3 regions of the Streptomyces sp. NPDC046215 genome follow, and region 1 is predicted to be linked to each of the others. Evidence: riboswitches for the same ligand, from Rfam matches in the RefSeq annotation. Region 1 holds a riboswitch; each other region holds the start of a gene.

What was found. A riboswitch is a leader RNA that binds a small molecule or an ion and turns the genes downstream of it on or off. The one in region 1 is predicted to bind cyclic di-AMP.
Positions count from the first base shown of each region.
Region 2: another riboswitch for cyclic di-AMP. It lies ahead of ABZ951_RS24985 (C40 family peptidase); the one in region 1 lies ahead of ABZ951_RS23005 (C40 family peptidase).
Region 3: another riboswitch for cyclic di-AMP. It lies ahead of ABZ951_RS12740 (M23 family metallopeptidase); the one in region 1 lies ahead of ABZ951_RS23005 (C40 family peptidase).

Region 1 covers NZ_JBEYZW010000057.1:6,392-13,951, reverse strand. Annotated here, with positions in the region: gene ABZ951_RS23015 (MFS transporter) at 1-1,345, shown strand, start outside; gene ABZ951_RS23010 (glutamate--cysteine ligase) at 1,644-2,726, opposite strand; cyclic di-AMP (ydaO/yuaA leader) riboswitch at 3,073-3,236, shown strand; gene ABZ951_RS23005 (C40 family peptidase) at 3,240-3,713, shown strand; gene ABZ951_RS23000 (S1 family peptidase) at 3,786-4,862, opposite strand; gene ABZ951_RS22995 (hypothetical protein) at 5,342-6,376, shown strand; gene ABZ951_RS22990 (alpha/beta fold hydrolase) at 6,396-7,560, opposite strand, start outside.
Region 2 covers NZ_JBEYZW010000068.1:2,863-10,422, reverse strand. Annotated here, with positions in the region: gene ABZ951_RS25000 (ATP-dependent Clp protease proteolytic subunit) at 1-22, opposite strand, end outside; gene ABZ951_RS24995 (SDR family NAD(P)-dependent oxidoreductase) at 516-1,256, shown strand; gene ABZ951_RS24990 (SIS domain-containing protein) at 1,330-2,433, shown strand; cyclic di-AMP (ydaO/yuaA leader) riboswitch at 3,067-3,265, shown strand; gene ABZ951_RS24985 (C40 family peptidase) at 3,269-3,739, shown strand; gene ABZ951_RS24980 (ATP-binding protein) at 3,872-4,309, opposite strand; gene ABZ951_RS24975 (helix-turn-helix transcriptional regulator) at 4,609-5,478, shown strand; gene ABZ951_RS24970 (DUF397 domain-containing protein) at 5,488-5,724, shown strand; gene ABZ951_RS24965 (8-amino-7-oxononanoate synthase) at 5,734-6,894, opposite strand; gene bioB (biotin synthase BioB) at 7,103-7,560, shown strand, end outside.
Region 3 covers NZ_JBEYZW010000022.1:57,003-64,562, forward strand. Annotated here, with positions in the region: gene ABZ951_RS12735 (pitrilysin family protein) at 1-1,196, shown strand, start outside; cyclic di-AMP (ydaO/yuaA leader) riboswitch at 1,446-1,602, shown strand; gene ABZ951_RS12740 (M23 family metallopeptidase) at 1,616-2,419, shown strand; gene ABZ951_RS12745 (GntR family transcriptional regulator) at 2,646-3,380, shown strand; gene ABZ951_RS12750 (HPr family phosphocarrier protein) at 3,543-3,824, opposite strand; gene ABZ951_RS12755 (GNAT family N-acetyltransferase) at 3,966-7,187, shown strand; gene ABZ951_RS12760 (DNA/RNA helicase domain-containing protein) at 7,324-7,560, opposite strand, start outside.

The sequences.
Region 1 (7,560 bases):
GCTCCTCGTCACCGCCGGCGCGGTGGGCGACCGGTTCGGCCGCAAGCTGCTGTTCATCGCCGGGTTCACCGTGTTCGGCGTCGCCTCCGTGCTCGCCGCGACCGCCGGAGTCACCGACAACATCCTCCAGCTGATCGCCGGCCGGGTCCTGCTCGCCATCGGCGGAGCCATGGTGATGCCCTCCACCCTCTCGCTGATCCGCACGATCTTCACCGACCCGCACGAGCGCACCCTCGCGATCGGCGTCTGGGCCGCCGTGGCCGGGGCGGGCGCGGCCATCGGCCCGCTGGTGGGCGGGGTCCTGGTGGACGCGTTCTCCTGGTCGGCCGCCTTCTGGGTGAACGTGCCCATCGTCCTGGTCACCCTCGTCGCGGCCGTCCTGCTGCTCCCCGAGTACCGCAGCCCCTCGCACCACGCCCTCGACCTCGTCTCCGCGCTGCTGTCCGTGGCCGGGATCATCGCCGCCGCCTGGGGCATCAAGCACCTGGCCGGCGGGTTCCGCCCGGTGGACCTGGCCGCGCTGCTGGTGGGCCTGGCCGCCCTGACCTGGTTCGTCCGCCGCCAACTGCTCTCCTCGGACCCCCTCCTGGACGTCCGGCTCTTCGCCAACCGGCCCTTTCTCGCCGCCGCGCTGGCCACCCTCATCGCCATGACGGCCATCGGCGCCGCCCTCTACCTGATCTCCCTGTGGCTGCAGTACGTCCACGGCTACGACGCCCTGCAAGCGGGCCTGCGCACCCTGCCGGTGGCCCTCGCCGCGCTCGCGTCCTCGCTGCTGACACCGTGGCTGCTGCGCCGGATCGGCGTCCGGACCGTGCTGACGGTGGGTCTGGCCGCCCTGCTGTGCGGGTTCGCGGTGCTGGCCGCAGCGCCCCAGCCCCTGGGGTACGGGGCGGTGGCCGTCGCCCTGGTCACCTTCGGCATCGGCGACGGCATGGCCATCACCGCCTCCGCGGCCGTGATGATCTCGGCCGTCCGGCCCGAGCGGGCCGGCCAGGCGGGCGCGGTCTCCGAGAGCGCCTACGAACTGGGCATCGGCTTCGGCGTGGCCCTGCTCGGCAGCGTGCACACCACGCTGTTCCGCTCCGAGATGACCGGACTGCCGGCGCAACTGCGGGGGGACGACCTGGAGACCGCGCGGGAGTCGGTGGGCGGTGCCGACCACGTGGCCCGGTCCTTCGGCCACGACACCGAGGTGGGCCACGCCCTCCTCGACACCGCCCGCACCGCCTACGACGACGCGCTGACCAGCACCTCACTGGTGTCCCTGGGCATCGTGGCGGTGGCCGTCGCGCTGGCGGCCGTCCTCGTGCCACGGGGCTTCCGGGCCGATTCCGCCCACTGAGCCGCGGCTGCGGGCGGGGCGCGCCGGTCCGCCGGGCCCGGCCGGGGCGGCCTGCCCGGCCCGCGCTTCGCCCGCCGGCAGGCCGCCTGCCTCCGCGTCCTCCTCGCGGTGCGGTCCGCGCCGGCCGGCGGATCCGCCGGCCCGTCCCGGACTGTGTCCCCCGGGCCTTGCCGCCGTGCTGCCGTCCACGCGTTCCCGTGCACCCGCCCGCGACCGCCCGCCGGTGCCCGGGCGGATCGAGGGCGATCCCGCTGCCCGGCCCGCGCGCCGGTACCGCCCTTCCCGCCCGTCCGGGCGGTCACGGCTCGGTGATGAGGTCGGTGAGGGCGCGGATGCCGTCCGCGGCCAGGACCCGGCGCTGCCGGTCCGCCGGGGTGCCCCGCCGCAGGAGACGGTGGACCAGCGCGCTCACCTGACGGGTGTCACCCGACTCCGCCAGCGCCTGCTCGATGTGGGCGAGCAGGGAGTGCACGACGTCCTCGGCGCCCCGGCGCTTGCCCTCGGTGTCGACCAGCACCCCCTCCAGCCCGTGCCGGGCCGCGTGCCAGTTCGAGGCGTTCAGCAGCTCCTGGGGACAGTGGGAGACCGGGGGCCCGGTCTTCTCGTCCCGGATGGCCGTGGCCACCAGCGCGCGGACGATGCCCGCGAACATGACGGCGTCGTCGACCCGCAACTGGACGTCCAGGCACCGCACCTCGATGGTGGGGTAGCGGTCCGACAGCCGCGCCTGCCAGTACAGCTGCCCCCGGTCGCTGATCGCCCCGGCCACGAACAGCGCCTGTATCCGCTCCTCGTAGTCGGCGAGGCCGGCGAAGTGCGGGGGCGGCCCGCAGACGGGCCAGCGGCTGTAGACCACGGTGCGCCAGCTGGCGAACCCGGTGTCCAGGCCGTGCCACATCGGGGAATTCGCCGCCATGGCCACCAGCACGGGCAGCCACGGACGGAGCCGGTTCAGGACGGCGACGCCCGTCTCGCGGTCGGGGATGGCGATGTGCACGTGCATGCCGTTGACCAGCTGTTCGTCCACCAGCTGGGGGGCGCGGGCGTGCATGGCCAGATACCGCGGACTGCGCGTGACGGGGACGGGGGCCAGGCCCGCGCGCGGGGACGTCCCGCAGGCGGCGATCCGGCAGCCGTTCTGTTTGGCGGCGGCGCTGACGGCGCGGCGCAGCCGCAGCAGGTGCCGGCTCGCCTCCGCGAGGTCCGTGCAGACCGGAGTGGCTACTTCCACTTGGGCCTGCAGGAGCTCCGCTTGAATCTCCCGCTCGTGCACGGCCGGCTCCAGGTCCAATGCCGCGCAGACCTGCTCTGCCAGGGCTACGGGCAGTGCGGTGGCCGGGTCGAGCAGAAGATACTCCTCCTCGATCCCTAGGGTGAGCATGCCGTATCGCTACCCCCGTGCCCCGGCACCGAACCGCGCGGACCCGGCCGCCGCGTATTTGTGACGCAAAGCAGCCCCGTGTTCGTGCGGGTACCCGTGTCAGGGGCACTCATGTGACGCGATTTCGGTCTTCCGCTTTCTTCAAAGCCCTTTGGATAAAAGGGTTTGCGTGGTTCGCCCGAGGCATCGACAACCCCCGGTTCCGCGGCGGGCGATGAAGTGAAGAAGTTCACAGATGCCCCTTCCGACGCGGGATTCGGGCGTTCCGTGATGCAGGATCTTGGCTCGAACAACAAGATCCCGTCACCGAGGCGGGCGACCCGGGCGGACGCCGAGTCCTGCCGCTGTCCGGGTGCGGACAGATCCCTATGGATCGGCAGGAGCGGGAGACCCGAGCAAGGCGAACCACGATCGCGGTGGTTCTTGGGGTGAAGCCACAACTGTGGCCGGGCAACTTCGACAGCCCGAACCCGACAGGTCATCTTTCGCAGGCGGATGACGAAGGGTTTTGGCATGTCTGCGTTCCCTCGCATACCCGCGCTCGTTTCCAAGGCCGGGGCCGCGTCCGTCCTCACCGCGGCCACCGTGACCGCGTCGATGCTGCTGCCCGGCATGGCCGGTGACGCCCAGGCGGCGACGGCCGGCCAGAGCGCCCTGAAGGTCGCGGCCTCGAAGAAGGGCTCGCCCTACCAGTACGGCGCCGCGGGCCCCAACCGGTTCGACTGCTCGGGCCTGACGCTCTACTCGTTCAAGAAGGTCGGCAAGTCGCTGCCGCGCACCGCCGCCCAGCAGTACAACAAGACCCGGCACCTGTCCGCGGGCTCGCGCCAGGCCGGTGACCTCGTCTTCTTCCACTCCGGCAGCAACGTCTACCACGTGGGCATCTACGCCGGGGACAACAAGATCTGGCACTCGCCCAAGCCCGGCGCGTCCGTCCGGCTGGAGAAGATCTGGAGCAACAGCGTCTGGTACGGCCGCGTCAACTGACGCGCCACCAGGACGCGGCGCGGCCCCCGGCGCCGGGAGGCGTACGCGGGGGCCGGGCCGGCGGGCCGGGGGTCAGGGAATCTGCGCCCCGTAGGCCCGCAGGGCGTCGGTCACCGGCTGGAAGAACGTCTCGCCGCCGGAGCCGCAGTCGCCACTGCCGCCGGAGGTGATCCCCAGGGCGGTGCCGCCGTCGAACAGGGCCCCGCCGCTGTCGCCCGGCTCGGCACAGACCGTGGTGGCGATCATGCCGTCGACCGCGCCCTCCTCGTAATTGACGGTCACGTCGAGGCCGGTCACCTCGCCGTCGTGCAGCCGGGTGGTGCTGCCGCTGCGCCGCACCTGCTCCCCGACGGTCGCCTCACCGGCCGCGGTGATCTCCTGCAGCCGGCCGTTGTAGAGGTTCACCGCGCTGGGGTGGGCCACGGTGGAGGTGTAGCGCACCAGCGCGTAGTCGTTGCCGGGGAAGGACGAGCTCTCCGTCACCCCGATCCGGCCGCCGCCCTGCGAGGCGGACCAGCTGGAGGAGACGTTGCCGCAGTGACCGGCGGTCAGGAAGTACGGCTTGCCGCCCTTGGTGACGTTGAACCCCAGCGAACAGCGCACGCCGCTGCCCCAGATCGCGTCGCCGCCCGCGATGAACGGCCGGAGCTTCCCGGGCGTCCGCCTGAGCGCCGCCTTGTCGCCGAGCCCGGCGACGGCCTTCTCCAGCCGCGCCAGCGCGGTCCCCTCCACCGTGCTGTCGGCGGTGACGGCGAGCCTGTTGGCCCGGGGGTCGACGGACCAGGTGGTGCCCGGTATCGCGGCCTGCGCGGCGAGCGCGCGCCGGGCCGAGGCGAGCTCGGCGGCCGAGTGCCGGACGAACCTGGCCTCGGCGCCCGCCGCCCGCACCGCGTCGGCCGCCTTCCGGCTGACGACGCCGACGACGAGCCGCCGCGCCCCGGCGTCGTAGTACGCACCGGCCGTCTCCGCCGGGAGCGCGGCGGCGAGCCGCTGGGCGAGGCGCGACGCATCGACGCCGGAAAGGGCCTCGGGGCCGGGGGCGGGGGCGGCGTGGGCGTTCGGCAGGGTGAGGGCCGCCGCCGTCAGGGCCGCGGCCGCGGCGCCGGCCAGGGCGGCACGGCGGCGTGCGGGAATGCGTGAGCGTGTCACTCGGGACCTCCTGTGGGGGAGCGCCCGGTGACATCGATGTCCGGGCGCGGAGGACGTACGGGGTGAGCGCGTGCGGGTCGGGTGGGGACCGGGCGCGACACCGGGTGGGGGCCGATGAAAAACGGTCGCGTCCATGTCAAGTGCGATCGAGTATCCGGTCGCCCGGAGCGACGTTCAAGAGCAGCATTCGGCCTTCCGTGCGAGGCGTCCCCGCGCCTCCTGCCGCACAGGGGCACCACGCGCCGCACCACTGACCGCGGGTGACAAGCGGGAACCGCCGTGGAGCGCTGAGCGGACATCGGCCCCCGCGCCTGTCCGATAATCGCTCACCGGCTCGGCCTCCGGTGGGCGCACTCCGCGCACGCGCCGACCTGCCGCACGCCCGTGGCGGACATCGGGCTCCCGCCACCGCCACCTGTACGGGTGATGCCCGCGTCGGAGCGGTGGCAGGGGAGGCCGCTGCTGGAAGGCTGCACGGCATGAGTCGCCGTACCTTCGTCGTCTCGGCCGCCGGCGCGGCTCTCGCCACGACCTTTCCCGGCGCGGGAGGGGCGGCCCCGGCCGCGCCGGCCCTCACCGCCCGGTCCGTGCCGCCCGCGCTGGGGGCGGAGTTCCACGGCATGGGCAAGGGGTACTGGCAGGACGGGCGGCCCCGCCCCGCCTTCCACCGCCACCTCGACACCCTGCGGGCGTACGGCGTCGGCGTCGTCCGCGTCGAGGTCGCCTGGTCCAGGAGCGAGCGCGGCCGGGGCGGGCCCGATCCCGGTCACCCCTACCACCAGCGCCTTCAGGCCCTCCTGGACGCCGTGGCCGGGCGCCGGATGAAGGCGCTCGTCACCCTCCACGGGTCGCCCGCGTGGGCACGGGCGGGCGCGACCCTCCAGGATCCCGCCGCGCGCTTCCCCGACGACCCCGGGGCCGTCACCCCCTGGGCCGCCTGGCTGGCCGCCACCTACGGGGACCGCGTCCACGCCTGGGAGGTGTGGCACGAGCCCAACGTGCCGGACACCACCGGCGTCACCGACCCGGCCGAGCGCACGGCCCGCTACGTCGCGCTGCTCGGGGCGTGCGCGCGGGGGCTGCGGTCGGCCCGCCCGTCCTCCGTCGTGGTGCTGGGCGGGCCCCGCCACACCGACCACCGCTTCGTGCGGGACGTCTACGCGGCGGGCGCCCGCGACCACTTCGACGTCCTGGCTCTCCGCCCCGGCCTCGGCCCCGGCCCGGAGGAGGAGCCCGCCGCCCTGGGGCCGGGGAACTTCCCGGCCGTGGCGGAGGTGATGCGGGCGTACCGGGACGGCGGCAAGCCGGTGTGGTGGACCGGGTTCGCGCCCCTGGCCGGGGACTCCGCGGCCCCGCCGGCGCAGCCGGTGGTCCGGGCCTTCGACCTGGCCCGCGCGCGGCACCCCCAGATCCGCCTGGGGGTGCTGCCCACGGCACACCGGCCCGTCCTGCCGCACCTGGCGGCCCTGCGCACCTACTTCGCCGGGTACGGCGGGCAGCGAGAGCTGCTCTGAGGGGCCGCCCCGGCTTCGCTCAGTCGCGCGCGCAGGTGGTGTCGGCGGCGGGCAGATCGCCCGTCAGCAGGTAGTCGTTGACCGTCTTGTTGGCGCAGGCGTTGGGGTAATACGCGAACACGGCGTGGGTGCGCACGGGGACGGTCACGAGCGTGGAGCCGCGCATCGCCTTGTGCATGCCGAGGCCCTGCTCGTAGGTGGTGCGGGTGTCACCGGTGGCCTGGAGCTGGAGGGCCGGCACGGTGTTGTCGATCTCGGTCCGCCGCTCGTGCGGCTTGTGCTTCCACCAGCCGCACGGCATCGGGGCGTTGACGACGGGGCCGAAGACCGGCTGCCGGGGGCGGACCCGCTCGATGGTCCTGCGGTACTCCTCCGGGTCGCCCGGCATCGTGGTGTCCGCGCAGAGGACGGCGAGCTGCGCGGCGTAGTCGGCTCGGGTGCCGTTCTCGTCGGCGCCGGTGGGGAACATGGCGGCCAGCAGGCCGGCCAGCCGCTCGGTGGCCTCGACCTTCCTGCCCGCCGCGGCGTCGGCGAGCTGCCGCAGGACGGCGGCGTACTGCGCGTTGTCGAAGTCGTCGGTACCCATGGCGAAGAGGATGAACGGCAGGTTCTGCGCGTCCAGCCGGTACGTGCCGATGGCGATCGGGCGCTCGGCGGCCCGGCGCACCAGGCCCTCGACCGTGGCGCGCACGGCCGCGGGCGTCTTCCCCAGGTGGTAAACCGCGTCCCGCGGTGCGGCCCAGGCCGCCAGCTCGTCCAGGGCCTTCTCGTTGGCCGGGCCCATCGCCTGGGTGGTCTTGCGGCCGTACTCGCGGGGGTTCAAGGCGCTGTCGAGGACGAGCCGGTCCACCTTGCCCGGGAACATCTGCGCGTACACGGCGCCGAGGTAGGTGCCGTAGGACTGGCCGAACCACGAGGTCTTCCGCTCGCGCAGGGCACCGCGTACGACGTCCACGTCGCGGGCGATGTTGCGCGTGGAGTAGTGCCGCAGTGAGTCGCCGTATGCGCTGTCGCACTTGGCGGCGTCGTCGGCGGCCTGCTTCGCGACCCGGTCGAACGCGGCCCGGTCGAAGCCGGTGCCCCGCAGCCAGCTGAGGCTGTTCAGCCCGCAGTCGAGCGGTTCGCTCTTCCCCAGGCCCCGGGTGTCCATGCCGATGACGTCGTACGCCGCCGCCACCTGCGGG
Region 2 (7,560 bases), on a different contig from region 1:
CGTCGGAGCTCTGAGGCATCATCCGGCTCGACTCGTGCGGGAACTGCTGAGTGCCCATCGAATTCCACTCCTCATCCTTGCGATGTCCCGGACGCCGGCCCGGGTTTCGTCCATTCGATCAGCGAAGCGGGAGTGGTCGGCCCCCACCCTCACACCTGGCGAAGCTAACACGCGGCCCGTCCCCGCGAGGCGCCGCTGACGGGCAGTTCGCTGAGAGCAGATGAAGCCCGAACGAACCGTCAAGTGGCTTGAAATCAAGCAGTTTTGTCCGTGCTGACGACCTCGGGGAGGAGAGCGTTCCGGCGGTCGGCGGCCGACAATGGTGCATATGGAAAGAATGGGGTGCCGGATCCGGCCAGCCGGTCAATCCCCGGCGTGCCGGCGGGAAGAGCGGTACGGCGGGGGCGGCCCGGTCGGGAGTAGTACTCGGAGTACCAGCATGCGGACGTTCTGGATACGCGGGCGCCCGCCGTGAAGTGTGGAGCGGGAATGGCCGCCCGTACGAGGGAGCTCGCATGCAGGAACGACGTGCCGTGGTGACCGGTGGTACCAAGGGCATCGGGCTGAGCCTCAGCAGGCGCCTGGTGGCGACGGGTTACCGGGTCGTCGCCCTGTACCGGGGCGACCAGGAGTCGGCCGCCGCCGCCGTGAAGGAACTGGGCGAAGGCTTCACCGCGCTCCGGGGCGACGTGGCCGACGCCGGTGACGTCGCCCGCGTCGCGGAGCTCGTCCTGGCGGAGCACGGGGTGCCGCACGTCCTCGTCAACAACGCGGGGCGGAACATCGACCGTCCGTTCCTGGAGCTGACGCCCTCGGACTGGAACCAGGTCATCGAGGCGAACCTGTCGGGCCCCTTCTACCTCACCCGGGCCCTGGCTCCGGCCATGCTGGAGGCCGGCGGCGGGTCCGTCGTCAACGTGGCCGCCACCACCGGCATCCGGCCCCGGCTGAACGGGGCCAACTACTGCGCCAGCAAGGCCGGGCTGCTGCACCTCACCAAGTGCCTGGCCCTGGAGCTCGCGCCGACGATCCGGGTGAATTCGCTCATCCCCGGGATGATCGACACCGAGGAGATGCGCACGCGGTACCGGACGGCGGAGCAGGAGCACCACGACCGGCTGCTGGCCGAGATCCCGCAGGGCCGGATCGGCAGCCCGGAGGAGATGGCCGATGCGCTGGAGTTCCTGGTGAGCGAGAAGGCCGCTTACATCACGGGACAGAAATTCATCGTGGACGGCGGGCAGTTCATGTGGTGACGGGCCCGGTGGGCGCCGCCGCACAGCCATGCCGCACCTCCCACAGCACGGACGACCGAAAGGGAAGACCCGCATGCAGTCGCGCATCGACCGATACGAAGCCTTTCTGACCACTCAGTACCGGGACGGCTTCCGCAAGCCGGAGGAGTACTCGATCTCCGAGATCAGCCCCGCGCTGCGGGACCGGATGAAGAACGGCCACTTCAAGCGGGTCGTCTTCACCGGCATGGGCTGCTCCGCGATCGTCTCCGACGTCGTCCGTGCCTTCTTCAACTCCATCGACACGGACTTGGAGTTCCACGTCTTCAACGACTACGACTTCCGGTATCTGATACCCGCCTCCGTCATGGACGACGAGCGCACGCTGATCGTCCTGAGCTCCTACAGCGGCCACTCGACCGAGCCGCTGCACGTCTTCCACCGCCTCGCGCACGCCCACGACCGGGTGCTGCTGCTCACCTCGGGCGGCAAGCTCGGCGAGCTGGGGCAGCGGCACGGTGTCTCGATCGCGCGCTGGCAGCTGACCGAGCCGGACCGCGAGTACCCGCTGTTCCACGTGGGCCAGTACTTCGCGATCCTGCTGGACATGTTCTTCGAGCTGGGGCTGATCTCCCAGGACTTCGGGCCCGAGGTGGCCGCGCTCCCGGACCACCTGGAGACCGACTTCACCGCCGCGCACCGCGAGCTGGCCCGTACGGCCGCCGCGCGCAGCCGGGACGCCAACGTCATCATGCTGGCCTCCCCCCTGTGGCACGAGAGCCTGCTGAAGCTGGCGAAGATGCACCTCAACGAGATGGCGATGGTCCCCGCCACGCGGAACTTCTTCCACGAGTTCTGCCACAGCGAGGTAGCGACGCTGTCCGACCCCACGCGCAAGCACAGCGTCCTGATCTTCCAGGACGACCAGGACGACGCGTACACGCGGCAGAAGATGACGAACCTGGTCGGCCTGCTGACAAGTGACCTGCCGCAGAACCGGAACATCGAGGTCACCGAGATCCCGCTGACCCAGCCCACCTTCATGCGCAAGTACTTCACCGCGCTGGAGCTAGTCCAGTACCTCACACTCGACCTCGGCCGGTACCGTGACACCACCTCGCGGAACCTGATCTCCGAGGCCGCGGGCAACCCCTGGTACCACGGCGACACCATCCGCGCGGAGCTGGCCGCCGGCTGAGCCGCCCCCTTCCGCATACCGCGGCCGCGGCCCGGCTCGCAGCGGCCCGCGGCCCCCGCCGACCGCCCGCGCCGGGCCGAACCGCCCGGCTGCGCCCTGCACGTACGGGATCTTCTGGGCCGGATCCATCCCGCCCGCCCGCACGACACGTACGGCGGGCTACGGGCGGCGCAGACCTGGGTCGTCGCGGCCCCCGGACCCCGGGGCGCGCTCGCAGCCGTGTGCGAACGGGGCGAAGGGGAGTTGCGAGCGGGCCCGCCGAACACGGGCGGTGCCCGGCCCCGGCGGGGAGCGTCGGGCGCACCGGGTCACAATCCCGCTCACGCTCCCGCCCGCGCCCACGGACCCGGGGTCGGCGGGCGAATAAACACCGCTCCCCCATACGCCGGATCATGTCGTAGACGGGGCGCGGCGATCGAAGTCAACCGGGCACGCACACCGCGCCGGAGCAGGTGCGGCGGGCCGCAGGCCAGCGGCTCAACAGGCGAATCCGATGAGGGTCAAATGCCGTCGTGTCCACCGGAATTACCCAGAAGTGATCAGGCTCACATACCTTTGGTTCCGCTCGGAATCCGTACCAGGGCTGCGCCAAGATCCCGTCGACGACAAGACCCCGCCATCCCGGTGGGGCGGTCCCGGTGGACGCCGAACCCTGCCGCCGCCGGGATGCAGGTCGACTGAGTGCATCGGCAGGGATGGAGGACCCAAGCATGGTGGGACGACCAAGAGTAGTGCGGTCGGCCCTTGGGGTGAAGCCGTTGACGCGGCCGGGCATACTTCGCCTGCCCGAACCCGACAGGTCATCCTTCACAGGCGGCTGACGAAGGGTTGAAGAATGGGCGCGCACAAACGTCCGTCAAAGATGTCCAGGGCCGGCGCGGCGTCGGCCCTCACGCTCGCAGCCGTCGGTGCCACCGTTCTGGTGCCGGGCGGCGCGGCCGGCGCCGAGGCATCGACCGTCTCCACCACGGCACTGCGCATCGCGGCCTCGAAACAGGGTTCCCCCTACCAGTGGGGGGCGACCGGCCCGTACCGCTTCGACTGCTCGGGCCTGACGCTCTACTCCTTCAAGCGGGCGGGCAAGCAACTGCCCCGCACCGCCGCCCAGCAGTACAACCGCACCCGCCACATCCCGCGCGCCGCGCGGGAACGCGGTGATCTGGTGTTCTTCGGCTCGGGGCGCGGCATCTACCACGTCGGGATATACGCCGGTGGCGGCAAGATCTGGCACGCTCCCAAGACCGGCTCGGTCGTCCGCCTGGAGCGGATCTGGACCAACAGCGTGCTCTACGGCCGGGTGAACTGACCGCCGGACGCGACCGCCGCCGGGCGCACCGCCCGCGGCGCGGCCGGGCCCGGGGCAGCGGGCCCGGCACCACCCCGGGCCTCCGCGCACCGCGCGGGGGCCCGGGGCCCTGCCGCCCCGTCCCCGCCCCGTTCAGAGTTCGGCGCTGACCGCCACGGTCCACGGGAGCGAGATCCACACCGTCTTCCCGCCGTCCGAGGTCGGGGTGAAGAAGAGTCTTCCCCCGCGCTCCGCGGTGAGACAGCGGATGATGACCATGCCCCGCCCGTTGTCCTGCTGGACGGCCGCCGGCAGCCGGCGCGGGAAGCGGGGGTGACTGTCGGTGACGCCGATGCGCAGCTGCTGATCCCGCTCCAGGCGGACGTCGACGGTGAAGGTGGGTGACTGGCCGCGGGTGTGCTGCACGGCGTTGGTGGCGAGCTCGGAGACGATCAGCCGCACCGTCTCGGCGGTGTCGGTGCCGCCGGGCAGCCCCCATTCCGCGAGCACACCGGCCACATAGCGGCGTGCCGTGGAGACCGAGGCGGGGGCGCTCGGCAGAGTGACGGTGGCTTCTTGCTGGTCTGCCATGGCGGTGTCCCTTCCTACCGGGGCCGGACTCCGACGCTTTGCGCAGTGAAGTCGAGAGCGGCCTCGGACGGCTCTTCGCGACAGACTGCCACTGATAACGGGTGTGATGGGGGCGATCCTCCGAGATATGCATATATCTGTCGCTCGAAGCGGTGAACTCTACGACGGAAGCCCATATTTGGGCGGCACACTGGACTAATGACACAGGGGTAACGGACCGGGGGTGCCGTCGCCGATAAGGCGATCGCGGAAAACGGCCGGGCGGACGAGCCGTTCACCTCGGGCGGAGGGAGGGGCCGATGCGCAACGGACCTGCGGTGCGCCGCCGCAAACTGGGCGCGGAGCTGCGTCGGCAGCGCGAGCTCACCGGGCTGACCAGTCTGGAAGCCGCGCGGGCGGTGGGCTGGCACCAGTCGAAGGTCAGCCGGATCGAGACGGGCAGCAGTGGCGTGAAACCGGCGGACGTGGCGCTGCTGCTGGATGCGTACGGAGTGTCGGATCCGGAGCTGCGCGCCCTGCTGGGGGCCCTGTGCGGGGCGGGGTCCGCCGATGCCGAAGGGGCCCGGCGCGGCTGGTGGTACGCCTATCGCGACCGGCTGCCGCCCGCGTATCTGGACTTCATCAGCCTGGAGTCGGAGGCTTCCCGTCTGCGCACCCTGGAGACCACGGTGGTGCCGGGCCTCCTGCAGACCCCCGCGTACGCACGGGCCGTGACCCGGGCCGCGCTCCACGACCCGCCGCCCGAGCAGGTGGAGGAGCTGGTGCGGGTGCGTCTGGCGAGGCAGTCGGTGCTGGAGGGCGACCGGCCGCTGGAGCTGTGCGCCGTGCTGGACGAGGCCGTGCTGCGCCATGAAGTAGGCGGGCCGGAGGTCATGGCCGGGCAGTTGCGGCACCTGATGAAGACGGGTTCACAGGGGCATGTGCGGCTGCATGTACTGCCGTTCTCCCAGAGCGGCCATATCGGCATCACAGGACCTTTTGTTATCTTCTCATTTCCGCGCATTGCTGATCTGGATGTGGTTGTTCTCGACCACTTGACGAGTAGCCTCTACCTGGAGCGGAAAGAAGACCTCCGGGCGTACGGCGCGGCATTCGCGACGCTGCGGGCGCACGCCCTCTCGCATGAGAACTCGTTGGATTTCATCGCCGGGATCAACGACGGCGCGTGAGGAGGCACCATGTCCGCAATGCCGCGGTATGTACCAACCTGTGGCGCAGTGTGGCGCCGCAGCAGCTACAGCACCGGAATGAACAACTGTGTGGAGACGGCCGGCCTGCGCCCCGGGCTGCTCGCCGTACGCGATTCGAAGAACACCGCCCGACCGGCCCTGCTGTTCTCCCCCGTCGCCTGGACCTCCTTCGTGGGAGGACTGCGCGACGGCCGCATCCCGCTCTCCGGCCGCAGCGCCGGGTAAGGCTGAGCCTCAGGCGGCCGGCGCGGTGCGTACGACCGTGCCGGCCGCCTCGGCCACCTGCCGGTCCGACAGGTCCGCGCGCGCGGTGAGCCGCAGCCGCGAGATGCCGTCCGGCACGGACGGCGGCCGGAAGCAGCCCACCGCGAGCCCTTCGGCACGGCAGTCGGCCGCCCACCGGACCGCGGCCTCCGGCGAGGGAGCCCGCACGGACACCACCGCCGCGTCGGGCCGGGCCGCCGTCAGCCCCGCGGCCGTCACCCTCCCGTACAGCTCGGTGGCCACGTGCCGGGCGCGGGCCGCCCGCTGCGGCTCGCGGCGCAGCACCGCCAGGCTCGCGAGGGCCGCGCCCACCGCCGCCGGGGCGAGGCCGGTGTCGAAGATGAACGTGCGGGCGTTGCTGACGAGATGCCTGATCACCCTGGCGGGGCCGAGCACCGCGCCGCCCTGGCTGCCCAGCGACTTCGACAGGGTGACGGTGGCGACGACGTCCGGCGCGCCCGCCAGCCCCGCCGCGTGCACGGCGCCGCGGCCGCCGTCGCCGAGGACCCCCAGCCCGTGCGCGTCGTCGACGAGCAGCGCCGCGCCGTGCTCCCGGCACACCGCGGCGAGGGCTCCCAGCGGGGCGGCGTCACCGTCGACGGAGAAGACGGAGTCGGTGACGGCGAGCGCCCGGCCGCCGTGGGCCCGCAGCGTCTTGGCCAGGTACTCGGGGTCGGCGTGCGGCACGACGGCCGTCGCGGCGCGGGCGAGGCGGCAGCCGTCGATGAGCGAGGCGTGGTTGCCGGCGTCGGACACCAGCAGCGTGTCCCCCTCACCGGGTTCGCCCGGCCCCGACAGCGCGGTGACGGCGGCGAGGTTGGCGGCGTACCCGGAGGAGAAGACGAGCGCCGCCTCGAAGCCGCAGAACGCGGCCAGCTCCTCCTCCAGCCGTGCGTGCAGCGCGGTGCTGCCGGTCACCAGCCGGGAGCCGGTCGCACCCGCCCCCCAGCGGCGGGCGGCCGCGGCGGCCGCCTCGGTGACCTCGGGGTGCCGGGTGAGCCCGAGGTAGTCGTTGCCGGCCAGATCGATCAGCGGCGAGTCGGCGGGGCGGGGCCTGAGCGTCCGTACGAGCCCTGCCGCGAGACGCCGTTCGTGGTGCCGGTCGATCCAGTCGAACGGGTCCTGGGGCATCGGCTCTCCCTCGCGTTCCATGGCGCCGCGGGTCCACCGCGCACAGATCGTCGCGCACAGGTCGAGCCGGAGGGCCTTTGTATGCACTGCATAGAACGTAGTCGCCCGCGGGCCCGGTCAGCGTGTGGCAATACACACACCTCAAACCACCCCTGTTGTCCGGTCCCTCCATTGGCCCGGGGCAGTCGCGTGGGTAAGGATCTCCGTCATGGACCTGCTGAACACGCTGGTGGACAAGGGGCTGCGGCGGGAGCTGCCGACCCGTGAAGAGGCGCTCGCCGTACTGGCGACCTCCGATGACGAACTGCTCGATGTGGTGGCCGCGGCGGGCAAGGTGCGCCGCCAGTGGTTCGGGCGCCGAGTGAAGCTCAACTATCTGGTCAACCTGAAGTCGGGGCTCTGCCCCGAGGACTGCTCGTACTGCTCGCAGCGGCTCGGTTCCACGGCCGGGATCCTCAAGTACACCTGGCTGAAGCCGGAGGAGGCGTCGAAGGCGGCGGCGGCCGGTGTCGCCGGCGGTGCGAAGCGGGTCTGCCTGGTGGCCAGCGGCCGCGGGCCCACGGACCGCGACGTCGAGCGCGTGACCAGGACGATCGAGGCGATCAAGGAGCAGAACCAGGACGTCGAGGTGTGCGCCTGCCTCGGTCTGCTCTCCGGCGGGCAAGC
Region 3 (7,560 bases), on a different contig from region 1:
GCCTCGACGGCGTCGCCACCATCATGGCGCGGGCCCTCACCGAGGGCACCGACAAGCACACCGCCGAGGAGTTCACGGCCGCGCTGGAGCGCTGCGGCGCCAGCCTGGACGCGCACGCCGACCACCCCGGCATCCGGGTCTCCCTGGAGGTCCCGGCCTCCCGGCTCCCCAAGGCGCTCGGCCTGCTCGCCGACGCCCTGCGCGCCCCCGCCTTCCCCGACAGCGAGATCGAGCGCCTCGTCCGCAACCGCCTGGACGAGATCCCGCACGAGCTGGCCAACCCCTCCCGCCGGGCCGCCATGGCCCTCTCGCGGGCGCTCTTCCCCGCCGACTCGCGGATGTCCCGGCCCCGCCAGGGCACGGAGGAGACCGTCGCCCGCATCGACGCCGCCGCCGTGCGGGCCTTCTACGCGGCCCACGTCCGGCCCGCCACCGCCACGGCCGTCGTCGTCGGCGACTTCACCGGCATCGACCTCGACGCGGCCCTCGCCGAGACGCTCGGCGCCTGGACCGGCCCGGCCGCCGAGCCCCGCCCGGTGCCGCCGATCACCGCCGACGACACCGGGCGCGTCGTCATCGTCGACCGCCCCGGCGCGGTCCAGACGCAGGTGCTCATCGGCCGGATCGGCGCCGACCGGCACGACCGCGTCTGGCCGGCCCAGGTGCTCGGTACGTACTGCCTCGGCGGCACCCTCACCTCCCGCCTCGACCGCGTCCTGCGCGAGGAGAAGGGCTACACCTACGGCGTGCGGGCCTTCGGCCAGGTGCTGCGCTCCACCGCGCAGGGCACGGGCGCGGCCATGCTCGCCATCAGCGGCTCGGTGGACACCGCCTCCACCGGCCCGGCCCTGGCCGACCTGTGGGCCGTGCTGCGCACCCTCGCGGCCGAGGGGCTGACCGACGCCGAGCGGGACAGCGCCGTGCAGAACCTCGTGGGCGTCGCCCCGCTGAAGTACGAGACGGCCGCGGCCGTCGCCGGGACGCTCGCCGACCAGGTCGAGCAGCACCTCCCCGACGACTTCCAGGCCCGGCTCTACGAGCGCCTCGCGCAGACCGGCACCGTGGAGGCCACCGCCGCCGCTGTCAACGCGTTTCCGGTGGACCGCCTGGTGACGGTCCTCGTCGGTGACGCCGCCGAGATCGAGGCGCCCGTGAAGGCGCTGGGCATCGGAGAGGTGACGGTGATCACGGGCTGAGCTGGGCGGATCCGCGTCCGGCCCGGTCCGGCCGGTCCTGACACGGCTCTGATGGGGGCTCATATCGCCCGGGAGGCACGCGAGACCGACGGGTCACGCGTGCCTCCTTTATGTCCGATTTAGTGGAGTGGTTGCACCTCTGAACTGTGGTGTACGCCACAAAACATGAGTTCTGTTTGCCGTGGGAAAGAGGCGGCGTCTAGCGTCAGGGCGGCTGTCCGTCATATTGCGCGCCGCATCCGCGGCACCGGGCAGCCATCGCCGAATCCCCGTACGGCGCGAGCCGGGGGAACCGGGGACCCACATGTCCCCTGGGGTGAATCGGTTCCCTTTCCGGAGGGAGTCGTAGGAGACCTTCCTGCTCCGAACCCGTCAGCTAACCCGGTAGGCGAGAAGGAAGGAAAGGATCAGCCGTACCTATGGCGTTCACTCGTGCCACCGGGAAGCACCGCCGTCCGAGCCGCGCCGTCCGCACCGGCGCGAACATCGCGGGCATAGCCACCCTCACGGCCACCGGTGTCGTCGCGGGCTTCGCCGCCCCGGCGCTCGCCGCGACCGACGACGCGCCCCGCACCGAGGACACCGGCCTGACCCAGGCCATCGTCATCGGCGACGACACGGCTGACCGCGTCGGCGAGCAGGCCGAGGTCCAGCGCACCAGCGCCGAGGAGACCACCGCCCGCCTCCAGGCCGAGGCCGAGGCCAAGAAGGAGGCCGCCGCGGTCAAGAAGGCCGCGGACGAGGCCAAGCGCAAGGCCGACGCCGAGCGCGCCGAGAAGGAGCGGGCCGACCGCGAGGAGCAGCGCAAGCGCCTCAACGCCTACGTCGCGCCCATCGACGGCTCCTACGTCTCGACCTCCTACAAGGCGTCCAGCGGCCTGTGGTCCTCCGGCAGCCACACCGGTGTCGACTTCCACGCCGCCGAGGGCTCCACGGTGCAGTCCGTGGGCGCCGGCACCGTCGTCGAGGCCGGCTGGGGCGGCGCGTACGGCAACAACGTCGTCATCAAGCACAACGACGGCACCTACACGCAGTACGGCCACCTCAGCTCGATCAGCGTCAGCGCCGGCCAGGCGGTCACCGCGGGCCAGCAGATCGGCATCTCCGGCTCCACGGGCAACGTCACCGGCCCGCACCTGCACTTCGAGGCCCGCACCGGCGCGACGTACGGCACCGACATCGACCCGGTCGAGTACCTGCGCTCGCACGGCGTCGGCATCTGACGGTCGCCCGACCGCCCCTGACGCGCCGTCCGCCGCGACGGGCGCGCGACACGCTTCATCGAAGGCCCCGGCCCCCGGCCGGGGCCTTTGTGTTGGCCAAAACATATCGATGGAAACACCGTGGCCATCGGAATTCGCACCCGACTGCAATAGAGTCGCTCAACAAGTGACAATAGGCCGCGTTTCGCGGAGGTCAATGCGGAGGTACACCCATGCGGGGCCGTACGTGAGCGGGGACGGCAGAGCGGTGCGGGACGGCCGCCGCATTTCGACGCACGCCGTCTGCACGGCCATCCGGGACGACATCGTCTCCGGCAGGTTCCCGCCCGGCAGCCGGCTCACCGAGGAGCTCCTCGCCCGGCAGTACGGCGTCTCCCGGGTACCGGTCCGCGAGGCCCTGCGCACCCTGGCCTCCGAAGGGTTCGTCACCACCCGCCGGCACGCGGGCGCCTGCGTGGCGGAGCCCACCGAGCGGGAGGCGGCCGACCTCCTGGACGTCCGGGCCCTGCTGGAGCCGCTGGGCGCGGCGCGGGCCGCGCAGCGGCGCACGGAGGCGCATGTAAAGGTGTTGCGCGGGCTGGTCAAGCTCGGTCAGGAGCGCGCCCGTGCCGGGCTGACGGCCGAACTGCGGCCCTTGAGCGACTGGTTCGACGAGACGCTCGCCCAGGCGTCGGGCAGTCCCAGCCTCGCCGGGCTCCTCACCCAGCTGCGGCTGAAGATCGCCTGGGTGTACGTGCCGGAGCCGCCCGCCCGGCCGGTGGAGGCGTGGGCGGCGTGCGGGGCGCTCGTCGACGCGGTGGCCCGCGGCGACGCCGACCGGGCCCGCGCGCTGGCCGCGGCCCGCGTGGACCGCACGCCGGGCGAATACCGGCTGCGCCGCCCCGCCCCGCCCCCGCCGCGAAACCCGCACCGGCCGCAGAATACGAAACACACTGTAAACACGGCGATCGCCCGCCCTTAACAACGGACCGCTATTCCGGCCCGGTTACCGCCGGAATTCCCCGGCCCCCGGGCCGGGGAATGCGGTGCGGGGGAGCGGGCGATAAACCGGCGGCGGACGGACGACGGGGCCGCGGCGGCCTCAGTCGGCTGCCGCGGCCCCGCCGCGTGTGGTCCCGGTGAATCAGACCGTCTCCGGGAGCTCCTCGAGGCCCTCGGCGACGAGCTTCGCCAGGCGGTCCAGAGCGGCCTCGGCGCCCTCGGCGTCGGTGGCGAGGACGATCTCCTCGCCGCCCTGGGCGCCCAGGCCCAGCACGGCCAGCATGGAGGCGGCGTTGACGGGGTTGCCGTCGGCCTTGGCGATCGTCATGGGCACGCCGGCGGCAGTGGCCGCACGGACGAAGATCGACGCGGGACGCGCGTGCAGGCCCTCGGCCCAGCCGACATTAACGCGGCGCTCAGCCATGGTGTTGCCCTTCAAGTCAGTATTGGTTGTCTAGACCAGTGTCTCACGGGGTCGGCGGTGCTCGGGCTGCCCCCACCTTGCCCCGCCGGGCCCGCCACCGCGAGCCGGACCGCTGTCGGTGCCCGGCCTTACGCTGGGCCCATGCAGACGCCGTCCGAGCACGCGTACCCCACCCACTGGGAAGCCGACGTCGTGCTGCGCGACGGCGGCACCGCGCAGATCCGCCCCATCACCGCCGACGACGCCCGGCGCCTGGTCAGCTTCTACGAGCAGGTCTCGGACGAGTCGAAGTACTACCGCTTCTTCGCCCCCTACCCGCGCCTGTCCGACCGGGACGTGCACCGCTTCACCCATCACGACTACGTCGACCGGGTGGGCCTCGCCGCCACCGTCGCAGGCGAGTTCATCGCCACCGTCCGCTACGACCGCATCGACGCCACCGGCATGCCGGCCTCGGCGCCGGCCGACGAGGCCGAGGTCGCCTTCCTCGTCCAGGACGCCCACCAGGGCCGGGGCGTCGCCTCCGCGCTGCTGGAGCACATCGCGGCCGTCGCCCGGGAGCGCTCGATCCGCCGCTTCGCCGCGGAGGTGCTGCCCGCCAACACCAAGATGATCAAGGTGTTCACGGACGCGGGCTACACCCAGAAGCGCAGCTTCGAGGACGGCGTGGTCCGCCTGGAGCTCGATCTGGAGCCCACCGACCGCTCCCTGGCCGTCCAGCGTGCCCGCGAGCAGCGCGCCGAGGCCCGCTCCGTGCACCGCCTCATCGCCCCCGGCTCCGTCGCCGTCATCGGCACCGGCCGTGAGCCCGGCGGCATGGGCCGCGCCGTCCTCCGCGACCTGCTGGCGGGCGGCTTCACCGGCCGGACGTACGCGGTCAACCGCGCCTTCCCCGAGGGGCCTTCGCGGCTGGAGCCCGAGGGCGTGCCCGCCCACCGGTCGGTGCTCGGCATCACCGAGCCCGTCGATCTGGCCGTCGTCGCCGTCCCCGCCGAGCAGGTGCCCTCCGTGGTCGCCGAGTGCGGCGAGCACGGGGTCCAGGGCCTGGTGGTCCTCTCCGCCGGCTACGCCGAGAGCGGCGCCGACGGCCGCGACCGCCAGCGGGAGCTGGTGCGCCAGGCCCGCTCGTACGGCATGCGCATCATCGGCCCCAACGCGTTCGGCCTGATCAACACCGCCGCGGACGTCCGGCTCAACGCCTCCCTGGCTCCCGAGCTGCCCGACGCCGGCCGGATCGGGCTGTTCAGCCAGTCCGGGGCCATCGGCATCGCCCTGCTCTCCGGGCTGCACCGGCGCGCGGCCGGGCTCGTCGGCGTCTCCACCTTCGTCTCCGCCGGCAACCGCGCCGACGTCTCCGGCAACGACTTCCTTCAGTACTGGCACGACGACCCGGACACCGACGTCGTCCTCATGTACCTGGAGTCCATCGGCAACCCCCGCAAATTCACCCGGCTGGCCAGGCGCACCTCGGCCCGCAAGCCGGTCGTCGTCGTCAAGGGCGCCCGGCACGGCGGCGCCGCCCCCACCGGGCACGCCGTCCCCACCACCCGCATCCCCGACGCCACCGTCTCCGACCTGCTGCGGCAGGCGGGCGTCATCCGCGTCGACACGGTCACGGAGCTGGCCGACACGGGGCTGCTCCTGGCCTCCCAGCCGCTGCCCGCCGGGCCGCGCGTCGCCATCCTCGGCAATTCCGAGTCGCTCGCCCTCCTCACGTACGACGCCTGCCTCACGGACGGGCTGCGCCCGCAGCCCCCCTACGACCTCACCACCGCGGCCGGGCCGGCCGACTTCCGGGCGGCCCTCGCCCTGGCCCTGGCGGACGACGAGTGCGACGCGGTCGTGGTCACCGCCATCCCCTGGGTGGGCGAGGCGTCGGCGGCGGACCTGGCGACGGCGCTCCGCGAGGCGGTGGCGGCGTCCCCGGTGGCGAAGCCGGTGACGGTCGTCCACCTGGAGATCCCGGGCCTGGCCGAGGCCCTGGCGGCGCCGCCTTGCCGGGTGGAGACCGGGCCGGAGGGGGGTGGCGCGGGCGGCGCGGACGCCGGCCTGCCGGGTCACGACGGCCAGGCCCCGCCGCCTCCCGGCGCGGTCCCGGCGGGGGTGGGCTCGCCCCTGGACGAGGGCGCGCCCGGCACGGGCACGGGCTCGCCCGGTCATGGCGCCGGGGCCCCGGCGGACCTGCCGGGCCCGGCCTCCGCCCGGCGCCCTGCCGGTGAGGCGCCGCCCCCGCCCGCGAGCGAGCCCGGCACGGGTACCGGCGCGCCCGGCCACGGCGCGGGGGCCCCGGCGGCCGGGCTCGACGAGGGCGTCGGCCTGTCCGGCCGCACCGATCAGGCTCCGCCGGCCCGGCCCTCCGGTCAGGAGAGCGGCGCCGGGGCCCCGGCGGCCCCGCCCGGCACCGGTACGCCCGGCCCCGCCGCCCCGGCCCCCGCAGACGTCCCGCCCACCCCGGAGGGGAGCGGTCCCGCCGTGCGGATACCCGCCTTCCCCGCCGCCGAGCGCGCCGTGCGGGCGCTCGCCGAGGCCGCCCGGTACGCGCGGTGGCGGCGGCAGGCCGCCGAGCCCGGGCGGGTGCCCGAGTACGAGGACATCGACGAGACGGGCGCCGCCGCCGACATCGACGTGCTGCTCGCCGCCCACGGCGCCACCGAGCCCCAGGCCACCGGGCCCCGCGCCGTCACCCTCTCCGCCGCGGACACCCAGCGGCTCCTCGCCCGGTACGGGATCGCCGTGCTGCCCGCCCTGCCCGCGCCCGACCCGGACAGCGCCGTCCGCGCGGCGCACCGCCTCGGTTTCCCCGTCGCCCTCAAGCCCACCGCCCCGCACCTGCGCCACCGCGCCGATCTCGGCGGGGTCCGCCTCGACCTCGGCGGCGAGCGGGAACTGCGCCGGGCCTACGCGGAGTTGACGGAGCTGCTCGGCAAGCCCGAGGAGACCCGGTTCGTCGTCCAGTCGATGGCGCCGCGCGGTGTCGACACCGTCGTCCGCGCCGCCATCGATCCCGCCGCCGGCGCGGTGCTCTCCTTCGGGCTGGCCGGGGCGCCCTCCCTGCTGCTGGGGGACACCGCGCACCGCCTGGTCCCCGTCACCGACCGGGACGCCGCCGAGCTGATCCGATCCATCCGGACCGCCCCGCTCCTCTTCGGCTGGCGCGGCACCGCCCCCGTGGACACCCGGGCCCTGGAAGAGCTGCTGCTGCGCGTCTCCCGCCTGGTCGACGACCACCCCGAGGTCGTCGGCGCCGACCTGGAGCCGGTGATCGTCGCGCCCCACGGTGTCCATGTGCTCGGCGCGACGATCCGCCTTGCGCCGCCGCCGGCCCGTACGGACCTCGGCCCGCGTAGCCTTCCCGCGTACTAGGGCCTGCCGGCGGTCGGGTCCTGCACCACCGCTGCGCGGCGGTGTCCTCAATCGCCGGACGGGCTGGTAGTGGCTGAGCTCAGCCACATCAGCCCGTCCGGCGATTGAGGACGCGCCCGCAGGGCGCCTGCCGCCGTCAGGCGGCGACGGCCCGCAGAGACTCCAGCCCCGCCGGGAGGGCCCCCGTGTGGACCACTCCCAGCCCCTGGGTCGGCCGGGTGAGCGCCACGTAGAGGTCGCTCGCCCCGAACTGTGCGGGCTCCGCCACGATCACGTGGTCGAACTCCAGACCCTTGGCCTGGCGGGGGTCGAGCAGCACCACCGGGGCCGTGAGGTCCGGGGCGGGGCCGGCGGAGGCGGCCGGGAGGGCGGC